3 regions of the Streptococcus sp. ALY_211 genome follow, and region 3 is predicted to be linked to each of the others. Evidence: predicted binding sites of a transcription regulator. Region 3 holds the regulator's gene; each other region holds the start of a gene.
What was found. Region 3 encodes NrdR, which represses ribonucleotide reductase genes. Its sites were predicted from a motif close to ACACNATATATNGTGT; they were not measured.

Region 1 (4,638 bases), on a different contig from region 3:
TAGCGATCTTGGTCCTCTTGGTCAATCTTTTTAAATACCCTTTTTTCCGTTTTGGTTCTCAATATACGGCTGAGACTGGTAAGAACTTGGTTGAAGGTTATGCCGAAAAAGGGAAAGCTTATCTTTGGATTTACTTTATTCTCAACATTTTCTCAGCTGTGGTTAATACAGCGGGGGTTGGTATCTTGTGTGCAGCCATTGTTAAAAATGTGCTCCCAGCATCGTGGGGAATTTCCATCCAAAGTTTGACTTCTATCATTATTGTCATTATTTGGGGGATGTTGCTCCTTGGAGGCTATCGTTTTCTTGATGGTCTGTCCAAATGGATCATTTCACTGCTTACGATTGCGACGATTGGTGCGGTTGTCATTGCGCTTTTCAAGCACCGTGAGTTAGCGCCTGGATTTGTTCCAACATCACCATGGGATATCAAGTCTCTCCCCTTCATGATTTCACTTATGGGATGGATGCCTGCCCCAATCGAGATCTCAACCCTAAATTCCCTCTGGGCTGTTGAAAAACGGAAAGTAGTAGACGTTAATGAAGAAGATGCCCTCTTTGACTTTAACGTTGGTTATATCGGGACAGCGATTCTTGCCTTCTTTTTCCTTGCTATGGGTGCCCTTATTCAATACGGTAATGGCCAAGAAGTTGCAGGGCCATCTGCTCAATATATTGCTCAATTTGTTCATATGTATGCGACATCGTTTGGTGACTGGGCTGTGCCATTTATTAGCTTCATCGCTTTCTTGTGTATTTTTGGTACTGTAATCACAGTTATCGATGGCTACTCTCGTGCCAACAATGCTGCGCTTAGCCTGCTCATGGGTAAGAAAGAATCCTCAAAATCTTCCTTGATTACTTGGATGACGGTGACAGCAGTAGCTGGTTTGGTTATCGTTTACGGCTTTTCAGGTGAAGTGGCACGCATGCTTAGTTTCGCTATGATTGGGTCATTTATTACAACCCCATTCTTTGCCTACCTTAACTATAGCCTGATCAAATCTAAAGGTAAAAAACTACCAGCCTGGCTAGATTGGCTATCAATTGCTGGTTTGATTTTCCTTTTTGGCTTTGCCATCTTCTTTATCTACGCTTGGTTATCAGGTGCCGCGGGTATCTAAAATATAAGGTTGTTAAGCGACCAAAAGGAAATAAATTTATTAGTATAAATATAAAAAAACCTGTCCTTCTGTGTAAATAAAAGGGGACAGGTTTGTTCTTATTTTAGTGCGATTAGGACAACGGTAACGATATAAAAAATAGCTGTAAGTAAATAGCCCATCCGCCAGTAGAGCTTAAGAAAACGTCGATAGGAAAAAATTTTAATGTTGCCTACTTTTCGAAGCATGAATAGGCAGGTCGCAATAGCGAGTAGACACATCATCAGAAGATACTGAGGTAAGAAGCTGTGTGTGAAATAGCGATTAGACATCCAGAGAATGGCTAGTGTTAAAAAAGGTAAACTGATATCGGGAAATTTGATCGTAAAGCGTGTGAGATCAAAATAGCGCACTAAAAACTGAGCCAGAAAAGGAATTAAAAAGAAATAAATTATAGCGAAAAGATAGATCATGAGTTTATTTTATCGCTAAACGGTTTTAAAGTAAACTTTTTCTATCAAAAAGTGAAAAAACCTTGATTTTGTGAGGCATTGCTGTATAATAAATAAGGTATGCGCTTTGCATACTTGTGGGAGGTAAAAATCTTATCCTTACCGCCAAAACCACAAAGGAGGAAATTACAAAATGGCTAAAAAAGTCGAAAATGTCGTAAAACTTCAAATTCCTGCTGGTAAAGCTACACCAGCTCCACCGGTTGGTCCTGCACTTGGTCAAGCCGGAATCAATATCATGGGATTCACTAAAGAGTTTAACGCTCGTACAGCTGACCAAGCTGGTATGTTGATCCCAGTTGTTATCTCTGTGTATGAAGACAAATCATTTGATTTCATCACTAAAACTCCACCAGCTGCTGTTCTTTTGAAAAAGGCTGCAGGTGTCGAAAAAGGTTCAGGTGAACCAAACAGAACAAAAGTTGCTTCAGTCACTCGTGCACAAGTGCAAGAAATTGCTGAAACAAAAATGCCTGACTTGAACGCTGCCAACATCGAATCTGCTATGCGCATGATCGAAGGAACTGCACGTTCAATGGGATTCACTATTACTGACTAATAGAATCCACCTTCACCGAGTTTAAGCATAGTGCTTACGGTGTGGAAGATGAAAATCGATAGGACCACATAACACAAGGAGAAAAAGATAACATGGCTAAAAAAAGCAAACAAATGCGTGCTGCCCTTGAAAAGGTAGACACTACTAAAGCTTACAGTGTAGAAGAAGCTGTAGCACTCGCAAAGGAAACAAACTTTGCAAAATTTGACGCAACAGTAGAAGTTGCTTACAACCTTAATATTGATGTTAAGAAGGCTGACCAACAGATCCGTGGTGCAATGGTCTTGCCAAACGGAACTGGTAAAACTTCTCGCGTTCTTGTATTTGCGCGTGGTGCTAAGGCTGAAGAAGCTAAAGCAGCTGGTGCAGACTACGTTGGTGAAGAAGAACTTGTTCAAAAAATCAACGATGGTTGGTTGGACTTCGATGTTGTTGTTGCGACACCTGACATGATGGCAGTAGTTGGTCGTCTCGGACGTGTCCTTGGACCACGTAACCTCATGCCAAACCCTAAAACTGGTACCGTAACTATGGACGTTGCTAAAGCTGTTGAAGAGTCTAAGGGTGGTAAGATTACTTACCGTGCTGACAAGGCAGGTAACGTACAAGCTATCATCGGTAAGGTATCATTTGATACTGATAAGTTGGTTGAAAACTTCAAAGCGTTTAACGATGTTGTCGCTAAAGCAAAACCAGCAACTGTTAAAGGGGCTTACATCACTAACTTGTCTATCACTACTACTCAAGGTGTTGGTATCAAGGTTGATGCTAACTCACTATAGTGAAATGAAAAACTCAGGTTTCTACCTGAGTTTTTTTGTCAATCTAATATAAAACTTATATAGTTTTGCTCTTAGGAAGTATTGCTTGAACCCCACTAAATATAGTGTTAGAATAGTTTTCTGTTGCGCTATATTTAGTGTATTTTGTTGTTTTAGAAATATCTAAAACTATTAGAATTGGAGAGATACATGTCGACATTATCGTTTAAGCAGTCCTTCAATCTGGCTTGGGGACGTTTTAGTAAGGGTCAGAAAGTGTTTGCAGTCCTTGCTTTTTTAGCTTCGCTTGGTTTTACAATGAATAGTGTTTTACCGACCATCTTAGCCGGTGATTATACAGTTTTAAATGTCCTATCTATCATTATGTCTATTTTTGGATTTTTAGGAACTTGGACGTTGGCGATACAGTGGCAGCATACCTTTAAATTAAATGGTGTTCAAAATGTTTCTGGTGCTCTGGTAGCTGGTATGCAAGGCATCTATGGTGACATGATTACCAGTTTTTACTATTTAGTGACAGAGTTTATTGGCCATTTTTCATGGAATAAGCGCCGGGCAGATGATGGTGAGCTAGTTGTGGATAAGGCATTTGGTTGGAGAGATATTATCGTAGCGATTTTTTTCTGGACGATTGGGCTTGGGGTTCTTTCTTGGCTTATTGGTGGACAGAGGATTATCCTAGATGCGCTAACGAACGGTCTTTCTTTTACAGCTCAGCAGCGTCAGGTTAAAGGCCATCTTGATGGGTATTATCTCTGGCTTTTAGTTGATATTCTTAGTTTTATCCTTTTCTTATCGGTGGGTAATGATATTGTTGCTTTTAGCTATCTAGCTATGCTGATGCAGGGGTTTGTTGGGATTATGATTTGGAAAAATGGTCTCGGAGAAGATAGGTAGAAATACTGTTGGAATTGCTTTAGTGCTCTTGTATTTAATCGTGCTAGTATTAAAGAACAATAGAAAAGAATGCCCTTGTTCCTCATTTTAAAGAAACAAGGGCATTCTTTTTGTACAACTATCAATTATTTCATGGTTGGGAACAGCAATACATCACGTATTGTTGTAGTATCTGTCAAGAGCATGACCAGGCGGTCGATTCCGATCCCGAGTCCGCCGGTTGGCGGCATGCCATATTCGAGGGCTTCGATATAGTCATAGTCAATACCTGTGGCTTCATCATCACCCAACTCTTTGGCTGCTGCTTGAGCTTTGAAGCGCTCTAATTGATCGATTGGATCGTTCAATTCAGTAAAGGCATTACCGTACTCTTTGGTCATGATGAAGAGTTCAAAGCGGTCGGTAAAGCGTGGATCTTCAGCATTCTTCTTAGCGAGTGGCGATACGGCTACAGGGTGTCCATAGACAAAGGTCGGTTGAATCAAGGTTTCTTCGACGAATTCTTCAAAGAAGGCATTGATAATATGCCCAACTTCAGTATAGTGTTTTTCAACTGGTACATTTTTTTCTTTAGCGATTGCAAGGGCTTGGTCGAATGTCATTTCTTGCCAGAAATTGATACCTGTTACTTCCTGGATAGCATCAACCATATGCACACGCTTGAAAGGCTCATTGATCTTAATTTCAGTATCCTGATAGATAACCGGTGAATCTCCTTTAACAGCTTTGGCAGCGTGCTGGATAATGCCTTCTGTCAAATCCATGATATCATTGAAATCTGCATA
Region 2 (4,638 bases), on a different contig from region 3:
TGTCGATGATACACCTTCTACGAAGTTAGTAAGTGAACTAGCCAAACCGCCAATAGCGGTTGGCGTGTCAAACATAGGAGCTTTAGCTCTAAGTTTGGCTGTTCAGTTAAATCACACAGCTTTCACATTGATTTGCGCCTACCTCGGATCCATCATCTGTAAAAGTACGGATATAATAGATGGACTTGATTCCCTTGTTGAAGGCATAGTTGCGCAAAATAGAGAGGTCACGAGTCGTTTGTTTTCGTTCGGTTTTCCATTCGTAGAGACCATCTGGTAGTTCGCTGCGCATAAAGAGTGTCATTGAGAGACCTTGATCAACATGCTGTGTAGCTGCTGCGTAAACATCAATGACCTTACGCATATCCATATCATAAGCAGAAGTGTAGTAAGGGATTGTGTCGGTTGATAGCCCACTAGCTGGGTAGTAAATTTTACCAATCTTCTTTTCTTGGCGTTCTTCGATCCGTTGGATAATAGGGTGGATAGAAGCAGATACATCGTTAATATATGAAATGGATCCGTTAGGGGCAACCGCTAAGCGGTTTTGGTGATAAAGACCATCAGCCATAACCGCTTGACGAAGAGCTTTCCAGTCCTCTGCACTTGGAATAAAGTGCCCGGCAAACAGCTCCTTGACACGTTTAGAACGAGGTTGGTACTGACCGGTCACATACTTGTCAAAGTAACTACCATCAGCATACTTAGATTTTTCAAATCCTACAAAGCTGACACCACGTTCGCGAGCAATGGCATTGGATTCGACCAAAGTCCAATAATTCATGAGCATAAAGTAAATATCAGTAAATTCAACAGACTCTGGACTTCCATAGTGGATATGATTTTGTGCTAGGAAGGAATGCAGCCCCATAGCTCCTAGGCCAAAGGTGTGGGCTTCATCATTTCCATTTTTGATGGTTGGGACAGCATCGATACTAGATGAATCAGATACAAATGTCAACGCACGTACCATAGCCTTGATAGAGCGACCAAAATCTGGAGAAGTCATCATGTTGACGATATTGGTGGATCCTAGGTTACAAGAAATATCTGTCCCCATGTCGACATATTCTTGACGATCATTGATCAAACTTGGACGTTGCACCTGAAGGACTTCTGAACATAGATTGGACATGATGATGCGACCATCAATAGGATTTGAGCGATTAGCTGCATCCACATTGATGATATAAGGGTAGCCAGATTCTTGCTGCAGTTTAGAAATTTCAGTTTCTAGCTCACGAGCGGAAATTTTAGTCTTGGTGATATTAGGGTTGGCTACCAGCTCGTCATATTTCTCAGTGATATTAATGTAGTTAAAAGGAACACCATATTCTCTTTCAACAGAGTAGGGACTAAAGAGATACATTTCTTCGTTGTTACGTGCTAATTCATAAAATTTATCTGGCACAGTAATCCCAAGAGATAGGGTCTTAACACGAATTTTCTCATCAGCATTTTCCTTCTTCGTTGAAAGGAAGGCTAAAATATCCGGATGGAAAACATCTAGATAAACAGCTCCAGCTCCCTGGCGTTGGCCCAATTGGTTGGAATAGGAAAAGCTGTCTTCGAAGAGTTTCATGACAGGAACTACTCCGGATGCTGCGCCCGCGTAGCCCTTAATTGGTGCCCCAGCTTCACGCAAATTACTCAGAGAAATCCCTACACCTCCACCGATACGAGAGAGCTGCAGAGCAGAATTGATGGAACGACCGATAGCATTCATATCATCAGTCACTTGGATCAAAAAGCAGGAGACTAGTTCTCCACGTCGACTACGCCCAGCGTTTAAAAATGATGGTGTAGCTGGTTGGTAGCGCTGATGAATCATTTCATTAGCTAGGTCTTTGGCTAATTCTTCATTACCGTCAGCAAAGTAGAGGGCGTTGAAGAGAACCCTGTCCTCAAGACTTTCTAAATAATAGAGACCATCGTTAGTCTTTAAGGCATACTGCTGATAAAATTTATAAGCAGCCATGAAAGATTGGAAATGAAAATTTGATTCTTTCAAAAACTGCGCCAATTCCTCGATGAAGGCTGGCTTATATTTTTTAATAAAGGTTGATTCAATGTAATCATTCTCAGTTAGATAAGTGATCTTATCAGTAATGGTAGCGAATGACTTGGTATTAGGAATGACATTTTCCAGAAAAAAAGCTTCCAGCGCTTCTTTATCCTTGTTAAGTGGGATTTGACCGTTTACTGGTCGATTGATTTCATTATTAAGACGGAAGTATGATACATCCCCTAGATCTTTAAGACTCATAAAAATTCCTTTGATATACAATAATTAAACTTTAAAAAATATTAATCGATCGCTTTGAAATGTAGAACTGCTAAGTGACGACAAATCACTTAGCAGTTCTACACTAGGTTTAGATAATTTCTTTTAGCTTGGATGGTTGGAAACCAGAGAATACAGTGTCCCCCGCTTCAATAACAGGAGCAGCAGTAAAACCAAGACTTTTAACATAGTCTACTTTCTCAGGATGCTCTTCGATGTTAATTTCTTCGAAGTCAGCTCCGTTTTGTTCCAAGAATTTCTTGGTCATTTTGCATTGCATGCAATTATTTTTTGAATAGACTGTGATAGTAGCCATTATTTTCCCTCCAAAATATTTACTGAAACTAGCATACCCAAAACTAGGATAAAAAGCAAGGAATTAAAATCAAAAAAACACAATATTTTGTGGTTGTTTTTTCGAGGAAACCCAACATATTGTGGTGAATTTGCTTTTGACACCAAACTGTAAAAAAGCCAGTTATGACAATGTTCCGGGGGGCATTAAGCTAGAATTTTTATAAAATTAATCTTCTATTATATGTTTTTAAAAAAACTTTGATATGAGATTGGATATACTTCTAGGTTTAGAAAGATTGTGTGGGTGAAGAATTGAAAACCTTTATAGAAAAGCAAAGAAAAGGGTTACAAAAAAATGGAGAAAAAACTTTCTATCTTGAAAATCGTGAATGCTTATGATATAATTCTGCTTTGTAAGGGTTATCATAAGATAATTCAAAAATTTTTACATTAGAAAAAGGAGAGTCATTATGGCTTCTAAAGATTTCCACATCGTTGCAGAAACTGGTATCCATGCACGTCCAGCTACTTTGCTTGTTCAAACTGCAAGTAAGTTTGCTTCAGACATCACCCTGGATTATAAAGGTAAATCAGTTAACCTTAAATCAATCATGGGTGTGATGAGCCTTGGTGTTGGTCAAGGTGCTGACGTTACTATCGCTGCTGAGGGTGCAGATGCAGATGATGCAATCGCAGCAATTGAAGAAACAATGACAAAAGAAGGATTGGCATAAGATTATGACAGAAATGCTTAAAGGAATCGCAGCATCAGATGGTGTTGCTGTTGCTAAGGCATATCTATTGGTTCAACCGGATCTTTCGTTTGAAACAGTATCTGTTTCAGATACGAGTGCAGAAGAGGCTCGTCTAGACGCAGCTCTGGCAGCGTCTCAAGACGAGCTTTCTGCTATCCGTGAAAAAGCCGTAGGTAGCCTCGGAGAAGAAGCTGCAGCTGTATTTGATGCACATTTGATGGTATTGGCTGACCCAGAGATGGTAGGCCAAATTAAGGAAACTATCAAGTCTAAAGAAATTAATGCAGAAGCTGCTCTCAAGGAAGTAACGGACATGTTCATTACTATCTTTGAAGGTATGGAAGATAACCCTTATATGCAGGAACGTGCTGCGGATATTCGTGATGTCACTAAACGTGTATTGGCAAATCTTCTTGGTAAGAAATTACCAAATCCAGCTGCTATTGATGAAGAGTCGATTGTTATCGCACATGACTTGACACCATCTGACACAGCTCAATTGGATAAAAAGTTTGTTAAAGCTTTTGTGACTAATATTGGTGGACGTACTAGTCACTCAGCCATTATGGCACGTACGCTCGAAATTGCTGCTGTTCTTGGAACAAATAATATCACTGATACCGTGAAAAATGGTGATCTCGTTGCTGTTAATGGTATTACTGGTGATGTCATTATTGATCCTACTGATGAGCAGGTGGCAGAGTTTAAGGCAGCGGGTGAGGCCTATGCTAAGCAAAAAGCTGAGTGGGCGCTCCTTAAAGATGCTGAAACTGTTACGGCTGATGGTAAGCACTTTGAGTTAGCTGCTAATATTGGTACACCAAAAGACGTTGATGGTGTCAACGATAATGGGGCAGAGGCTGTTGGTCTATATCGTACAGAGTTCTTGTACATGGATTCACAAGACTTTCCGACAGAAGACGAGCAATACGAAGCCTACAAGGCAGTGCTTGAAGGAATGAATGGTAAGCCAGTTGTGGTTCGTACCATGGATATCGGTGGTGATAAAGAATTGCCATACTTCGATCTTCCAAAAGAAATGAACCCATTTCTAGGTTTCCGTGCTTTGCGTATCTCAATTTCTGAGACCGGTGACGCTATGTTCCGTACGCAAATCCGTGCCCTCCTTCGTGCATCAGTCCATGGTCAATTACGCATCATGTTCCCAATGGTTGCTCTTCTTAAAGAATTCCGTGCTGCTAAGGCTGTCTTTGAGGAAGAAAAAGCTAACCTCAAGGCTGAAGGGGTTGCAGTCGCTGATAACATTCAAGTGGGTATCATGATCGAAATCCCAGCAGCTGC
Region 3 (4,638 bases):
ATCCACTTCTTCAAAAGTAATTGTTTTATAGGATTTAGGCAGACTGACAACCTGGATACGATCTGCAATAGCTTTTTGAGTTTGTGCTTCCTTTAAGGCCTTGGTCTCACGATAAGAGACATCCGCATAACCCTCGTTCATGACAAGGATAGGCTCATAGCCTTTAGCACTGTAGGATTGATCTGCAGTCTGATACTTAAAGCGCTCACCTAGATATTGGTTAAACTTCGGTAAGCTGCGCTTGATTTGCTCTTGGGACATCTGATGTTCTGCGATAAAGGCTGCAATAACAGGATCCGTCATAATCTGATTGGTCAGTTCATTAAGATCAATACGACCACTCATTTGTTCGGCTATAGTTTTTCCTACAGGTTCCATCTAGTCATCCCCCTTTCCTAATTTGGCTAACATCTGACGCTTCATATCGTCCAGTCTTTTCTGCTCTTCTGGTGTGGTCTCTTCCTTGAAATCTGGATTGCTCCACTCAGGAACACTGCTGCCCTTCTTTTGAGGTTTTTGCTTACTAGCACTAGCAGAGGACTGAGACTGATTCTCTCTCATCTTAAGGATAGCTGATTGGGCCGTTTTGATCTTTTGATACAAAAAGTCATTGGCCAACTTCATGATATAGCGACGATTGAGATTGGCTGATTTGGTTTTATTAAAAGTGTAGAGAACCATGATATTGATCACTTCATCTAAAAAGCTCATTTCAGCTAATTCCGCTAAAATTTTCCGCTCATCACTGGTCACCACCATGGCTTGCCGGCCTTGTTTTATCTTGGCTAAGAAATGATCAGCCGATGTTGTTTGGGCTTCCTTTAGAACGATTTGTTCCTGCTGAGTCAAATCTGATAGCGCCGCTTCTTGAGGCTGCTCAATCTTGGCCAGGATACGTTTTGGCATGATTTTATGCCGACTGGCTGTATCTTTGGCTAGCTGATAAAGCTCAAACCAGGTTAACTTAAAGCGTTCAGATAGGTTATACAGTGCAATAACATCCTGCTTTTCTTGGTTAAAGCTGAGGCCGTCTGCCAGCATGCGCTGCTTGAAACTCTCCAGATCAAAATCATTTTTCATGCGTGTGGGCTGGAGGTCAATATCTCCCTTGTCAGAGAAGACTTCTGAGAATTTCTTAGAAAGATCCTGAAGGTCTCTTTGAGCTAAGTCTTCGGGAAGAAGCTCTGAAGCAGCTAGATCCCCAATATGGCTAGCCAACAATCTGCGGTAGACAGCATGGGATAGAAATTGATCAGTATCCAAGGGCTCCTTGAGCTTAATAAGGTAGTGGTCTAAATCCTTATACAAGGTCACCAAATCCATCCCAGTCAAAATAGCCAGAGCTTTCTCAAAACGCGGCAGATCAAAAAGAGTATGATTTAAAATATCTGAAATTTTATGGCGTCTCTTGCCATCATCATAAAAACTAGTCAGATACTGATAGACTATCACTGCATCACTCCCCACAATAGGCAGGTAGAGACGAATCAAGTTGGTCATATCTCGGCTGACTTGATTATTCTTTAAAAAAGAAAAATCATCAATCGGTTTCATGCTTATCCTTTATTTTTATTGCGGCTACGAACACGACTGGTAATCTCTTGTAGGAGATCCTCAATCTCATCGACATCCTTGAAACTACGATAGACGCTGGCAAAGCGTACGTAAGTGATTTCGTCAAGATCCGCCAATTCATCCATCACTAAGTTTCCGACGACCTCACTGGATACCTCGCTGTCATATGCACTGCGGATCTTTTGCTCAATTCGGCTGATAACTTTTTCGATATCATCACTTGAGACCGGGCGCTTTTGGGCACTTTGGATGATGCCATTGAGAATCTTATCTCTGGAAAATTGCTCTCTGGTACCATCTTTTTTGACCACTAGGAGTGGCATCTCCTCAATACGCTCAAACGTTGTGAAGCGAGCACCACAGTTATCGCACTCACGACGTCGTCGAATTGTTTGACCATCATCTGCCTGACGACTGTCTATAACACTGGATTTATTATGATTACATTTGGGACAACGCATACAATCCCCATCCTATCTTCTTTTCTGGTAGCTTATTGTACCATAATTTAGGGTATAAAAAAAGCTGGACACTCAGGTCAAGCTCGTATTGAAGGACTTTTTCATCCTTTTATGACATACCCTCTACTGCGAACCGTTTGGATATAGGATTCCTCTCCTGGAATGTCGATCTTTCCACGAATATAGCGAATGTAAACATCGACAACATTGGTTTCAACGGTGCCCTCACTTTGGCCCCACACGATATCCAATAGTTCTTCACGTCCCATAACAGTATTACGGTTTTTTAGCAGGGTGGATAAGAGGGTATACTCACGGTTGGTCAAGGGAATCGATTCTCCTCGACGAATAACGGCACGGTTGGATTCATCTAGAATCAAATCACGATAGGAGGAGACAGCATGCGATTGTTGGGGGACCCTTTGGGATAAAAGTTCCTCAACAAGGGCTAATACCTCTTCGACAGTAAATGGCTTAACTAAGAGCCCATCAGACAGAGATTCTACCTGCTTGGGCAGACTAGATAAGCCTTCTCTGTCTACCAAGATCACGATGGCTATCCTTCGCTCTTTTTTTAGCTGATTAAGCTGTCCAAAAGTTTGATCATCCAAGAGATTGTGATCAATAAAGATCAGTTCAACACCCTTGTTAAAAGCTGTCGTTAGCCCATCTTGGCTAGCCTGACTCGTTTTTACTTGGTAGCCCTTTTCTTGTAGCTTCAGCGATACTAAACGAGAGACTGGCCTCTCGTTTTCAATCATAAGGATTCTCTTAGCCATCGTCAACCTCCATTTCATAATCTCCTAATCTATGGTTAAAAGCGGAAATGTCTAATGATAACACTTCCACACCATTTATAAATCCTAAACCTATTCATCATCGAACAAGCCATCCAAACTTGCAAAAGGATTGCTTGCTGCCTTTTTCTCTTCCTGAAGGGATTGGTACTGCGATTCGGTCAATACTGTCCAATCCTGTCCGGAAGGGAGCGTATCACTTGCAGCTTCCTCATCTGTTAATACCTTGAGAGGGATATTCAAAAGAATATTATCCATAACGCTCTCAGCTAAATCAATCTCATCTGACTCTAGTATTAAGACCAGATCATCATCGACTAATTCTTGCTTGGAGGCGACATCTGAACCTTCAATAAACACTTCTGATACAAAAAAGGACATCGCTAACTCTACTGGTGTCATAGAGCGGCTTGACGGGAGAGTCAGTGTATAGGAGAGGTCATAGTTTAGCAAGAAAAGGCCGTCATCATAATTGACCAATCCCTTAGCTACTACATCTCTCACTGCCGAGATGTCCGAATTTCGCCTTTTCAACTCCTCTTCGATAGCAAGCTGTTCATCGAAGTGAATCCCATCTGGGTTCTTTTTTAATTCCGTCGTATAAAACATGTCTTCTCCTTAACAATCAAGTAATCCCTGTATTTTAAATCTGGGTTGATTGGATCCAGCGCTATTGCCCTTTAATATAACAGAAATAGTTTGCAATTTCTTTACATGTCAGCAAGTTTCTCTAAATCGACATACTGCTGTAAAGATTATGATTTTTGCAGGCGGGCAATTCTGTCTTCTATCGGTGGGTGAGTAAAGAATAATGCCTGCATCCCTCTTTTTTTCTTAGGGTCACTGATATAGAGAGCAGCACTAGCATCATCAACTTGATGGCTCATGGGCTGGGATTGGTCTAATTTGCGCAAGGCATTGATCAAGCCTTGGGGATTTCTGGTCAATTCAACTGAACTGGCATCTGCCAAGTATTCACGCTGGCGGGAAATCGCCAACTGAACTAAACTGGCTGCTAGAGGGGCTAAAATCAGCGCTACTAATGAAAAGACCAGCATCAAGGCACCGAGGCTACCGCTATTGTTATTATTGTCGTTAGAGCGACGAGAGGTGCCACCACCCCACCAAAGCATACGCGTTCCAATACTTGAGATCAGGGTAATCGCACTGGCTAGCGCCACTGCGATGGTTGAAATCCTGATATCATAATTGCGAATATGGCTGATTTCATGACCGATCACTCCCTCCAACTCCTCACGATTCAAGGCTGCCAGAATACCTGTCGTTGCAGCAACGGCAGCATTATCTGGTGATGAGCCTGTCGCAAAGGCGTTTAAAGATGGATCCTGGATAACAAATACTCTGGGCATGGGGACTTGTGCAACGAGCGCCATATCCTCTACGATATGATAATAATCTGGGTAATCCTTGGGACTAATCTCTCTGGCACCATTCATGGACATGACCACATTGGTAGATTGAAAAATCATAGAAGCCGCATAGATCAAGCCGATCACAAAAGCAATTATGGCACCGCCATAGCTGGAGCCTAGCCAGAGATAACCCGCTGCTGCACCAATCAGGCTCAATAGACTAAAAAATAGGAGCAGCAATAGATAAGTGCGGCGTTTATTTGAGGCGATTTGTTGATAGAGCATAGGCTAGACCTCAATTAAAATCAACTTTTGGCACAGCTTTTTCTTCCTCGGCTGTTTCAAGAAATTGTGAGGGTTTAAAGTTAAAGAGTTTCCCAATGATACTGCTAGGGAAGGTTTCCAACTTGGTATTGTAATTAGCGGTTGTTG

Region 1: pnuC (nicotinamide riboside transporter PnuC) is a predicted target of NrdR. The motif match lies at 3,049-3,064, and genes of this name have one in related genera.
Region 2: nrdH (glutaredoxin-like protein NrdH) is a predicted target of NrdR. The motif match lies at 2,678-2,693, and genes of this name have one in related genera.

Annotation. Positions count from the first base shown of each region.
Region 1 is NZ_JBZFUN010000001.1:38,395-43,032, forward strand. Features, by position in the region: gene AC4HAJ_RS00225 (NRAMP family divalent metal transporter) at 1-1,124, shown strand, start outside; gene AC4HAJ_RS00230 (DUF3397 domain-containing protein) at 1,223-1,576, opposite strand; gene rplK (50S ribosomal protein L11) at 1,749-2,174, shown strand; gene rplA (50S ribosomal protein L1) at 2,267-2,956, shown strand; gene pnuC (nicotinamide riboside transporter PnuC) at 3,146-3,853, shown strand; gene lysS (lysine--tRNA ligase) at 3,979-4,638, opposite strand, start outside.
Region 2 is NZ_JBZFUN010000001.1:141,358-145,995, forward strand. Features, by position in the region: gene nrdE (class 1b ribonucleoside-diphosphate reductase subunit alpha) at 107-2,266, opposite strand; gene nrdH (glutaredoxin-like protein NrdH) at 2,376-2,600, opposite strand; gene AC4HAJ_RS00700 (phosphocarrier protein HPr) at 3,052-3,315, shown strand; gene ptsP (phosphoenolpyruvate--protein phosphotransferase) at 3,320-4,638, shown strand, end outside.
Region 3 is NZ_JBZFUN010000003.1:102,456-107,093, reverse strand. Features, by position in the region: gene dnaI (primosomal protein DnaI) at 1-378, opposite strand, end outside; gene AC4HAJ_RS03780 (DnaD domain protein) at 379-1,554, opposite strand; gene nrdR (transcriptional regulator NrdR) at 1,557-2,036, opposite strand; gene AC4HAJ_RS03770 (response regulator transcription factor) at 2,138-2,815, opposite strand; gene AC4HAJ_RS03765 (YceD family protein) at 2,906-3,442, opposite strand; gene htpX (zinc metalloprotease HtpX) at 3,589-4,491, opposite strand; gene AC4HAJ_RS03755 (LemA family protein) at 4,502-4,638, opposite strand, start outside.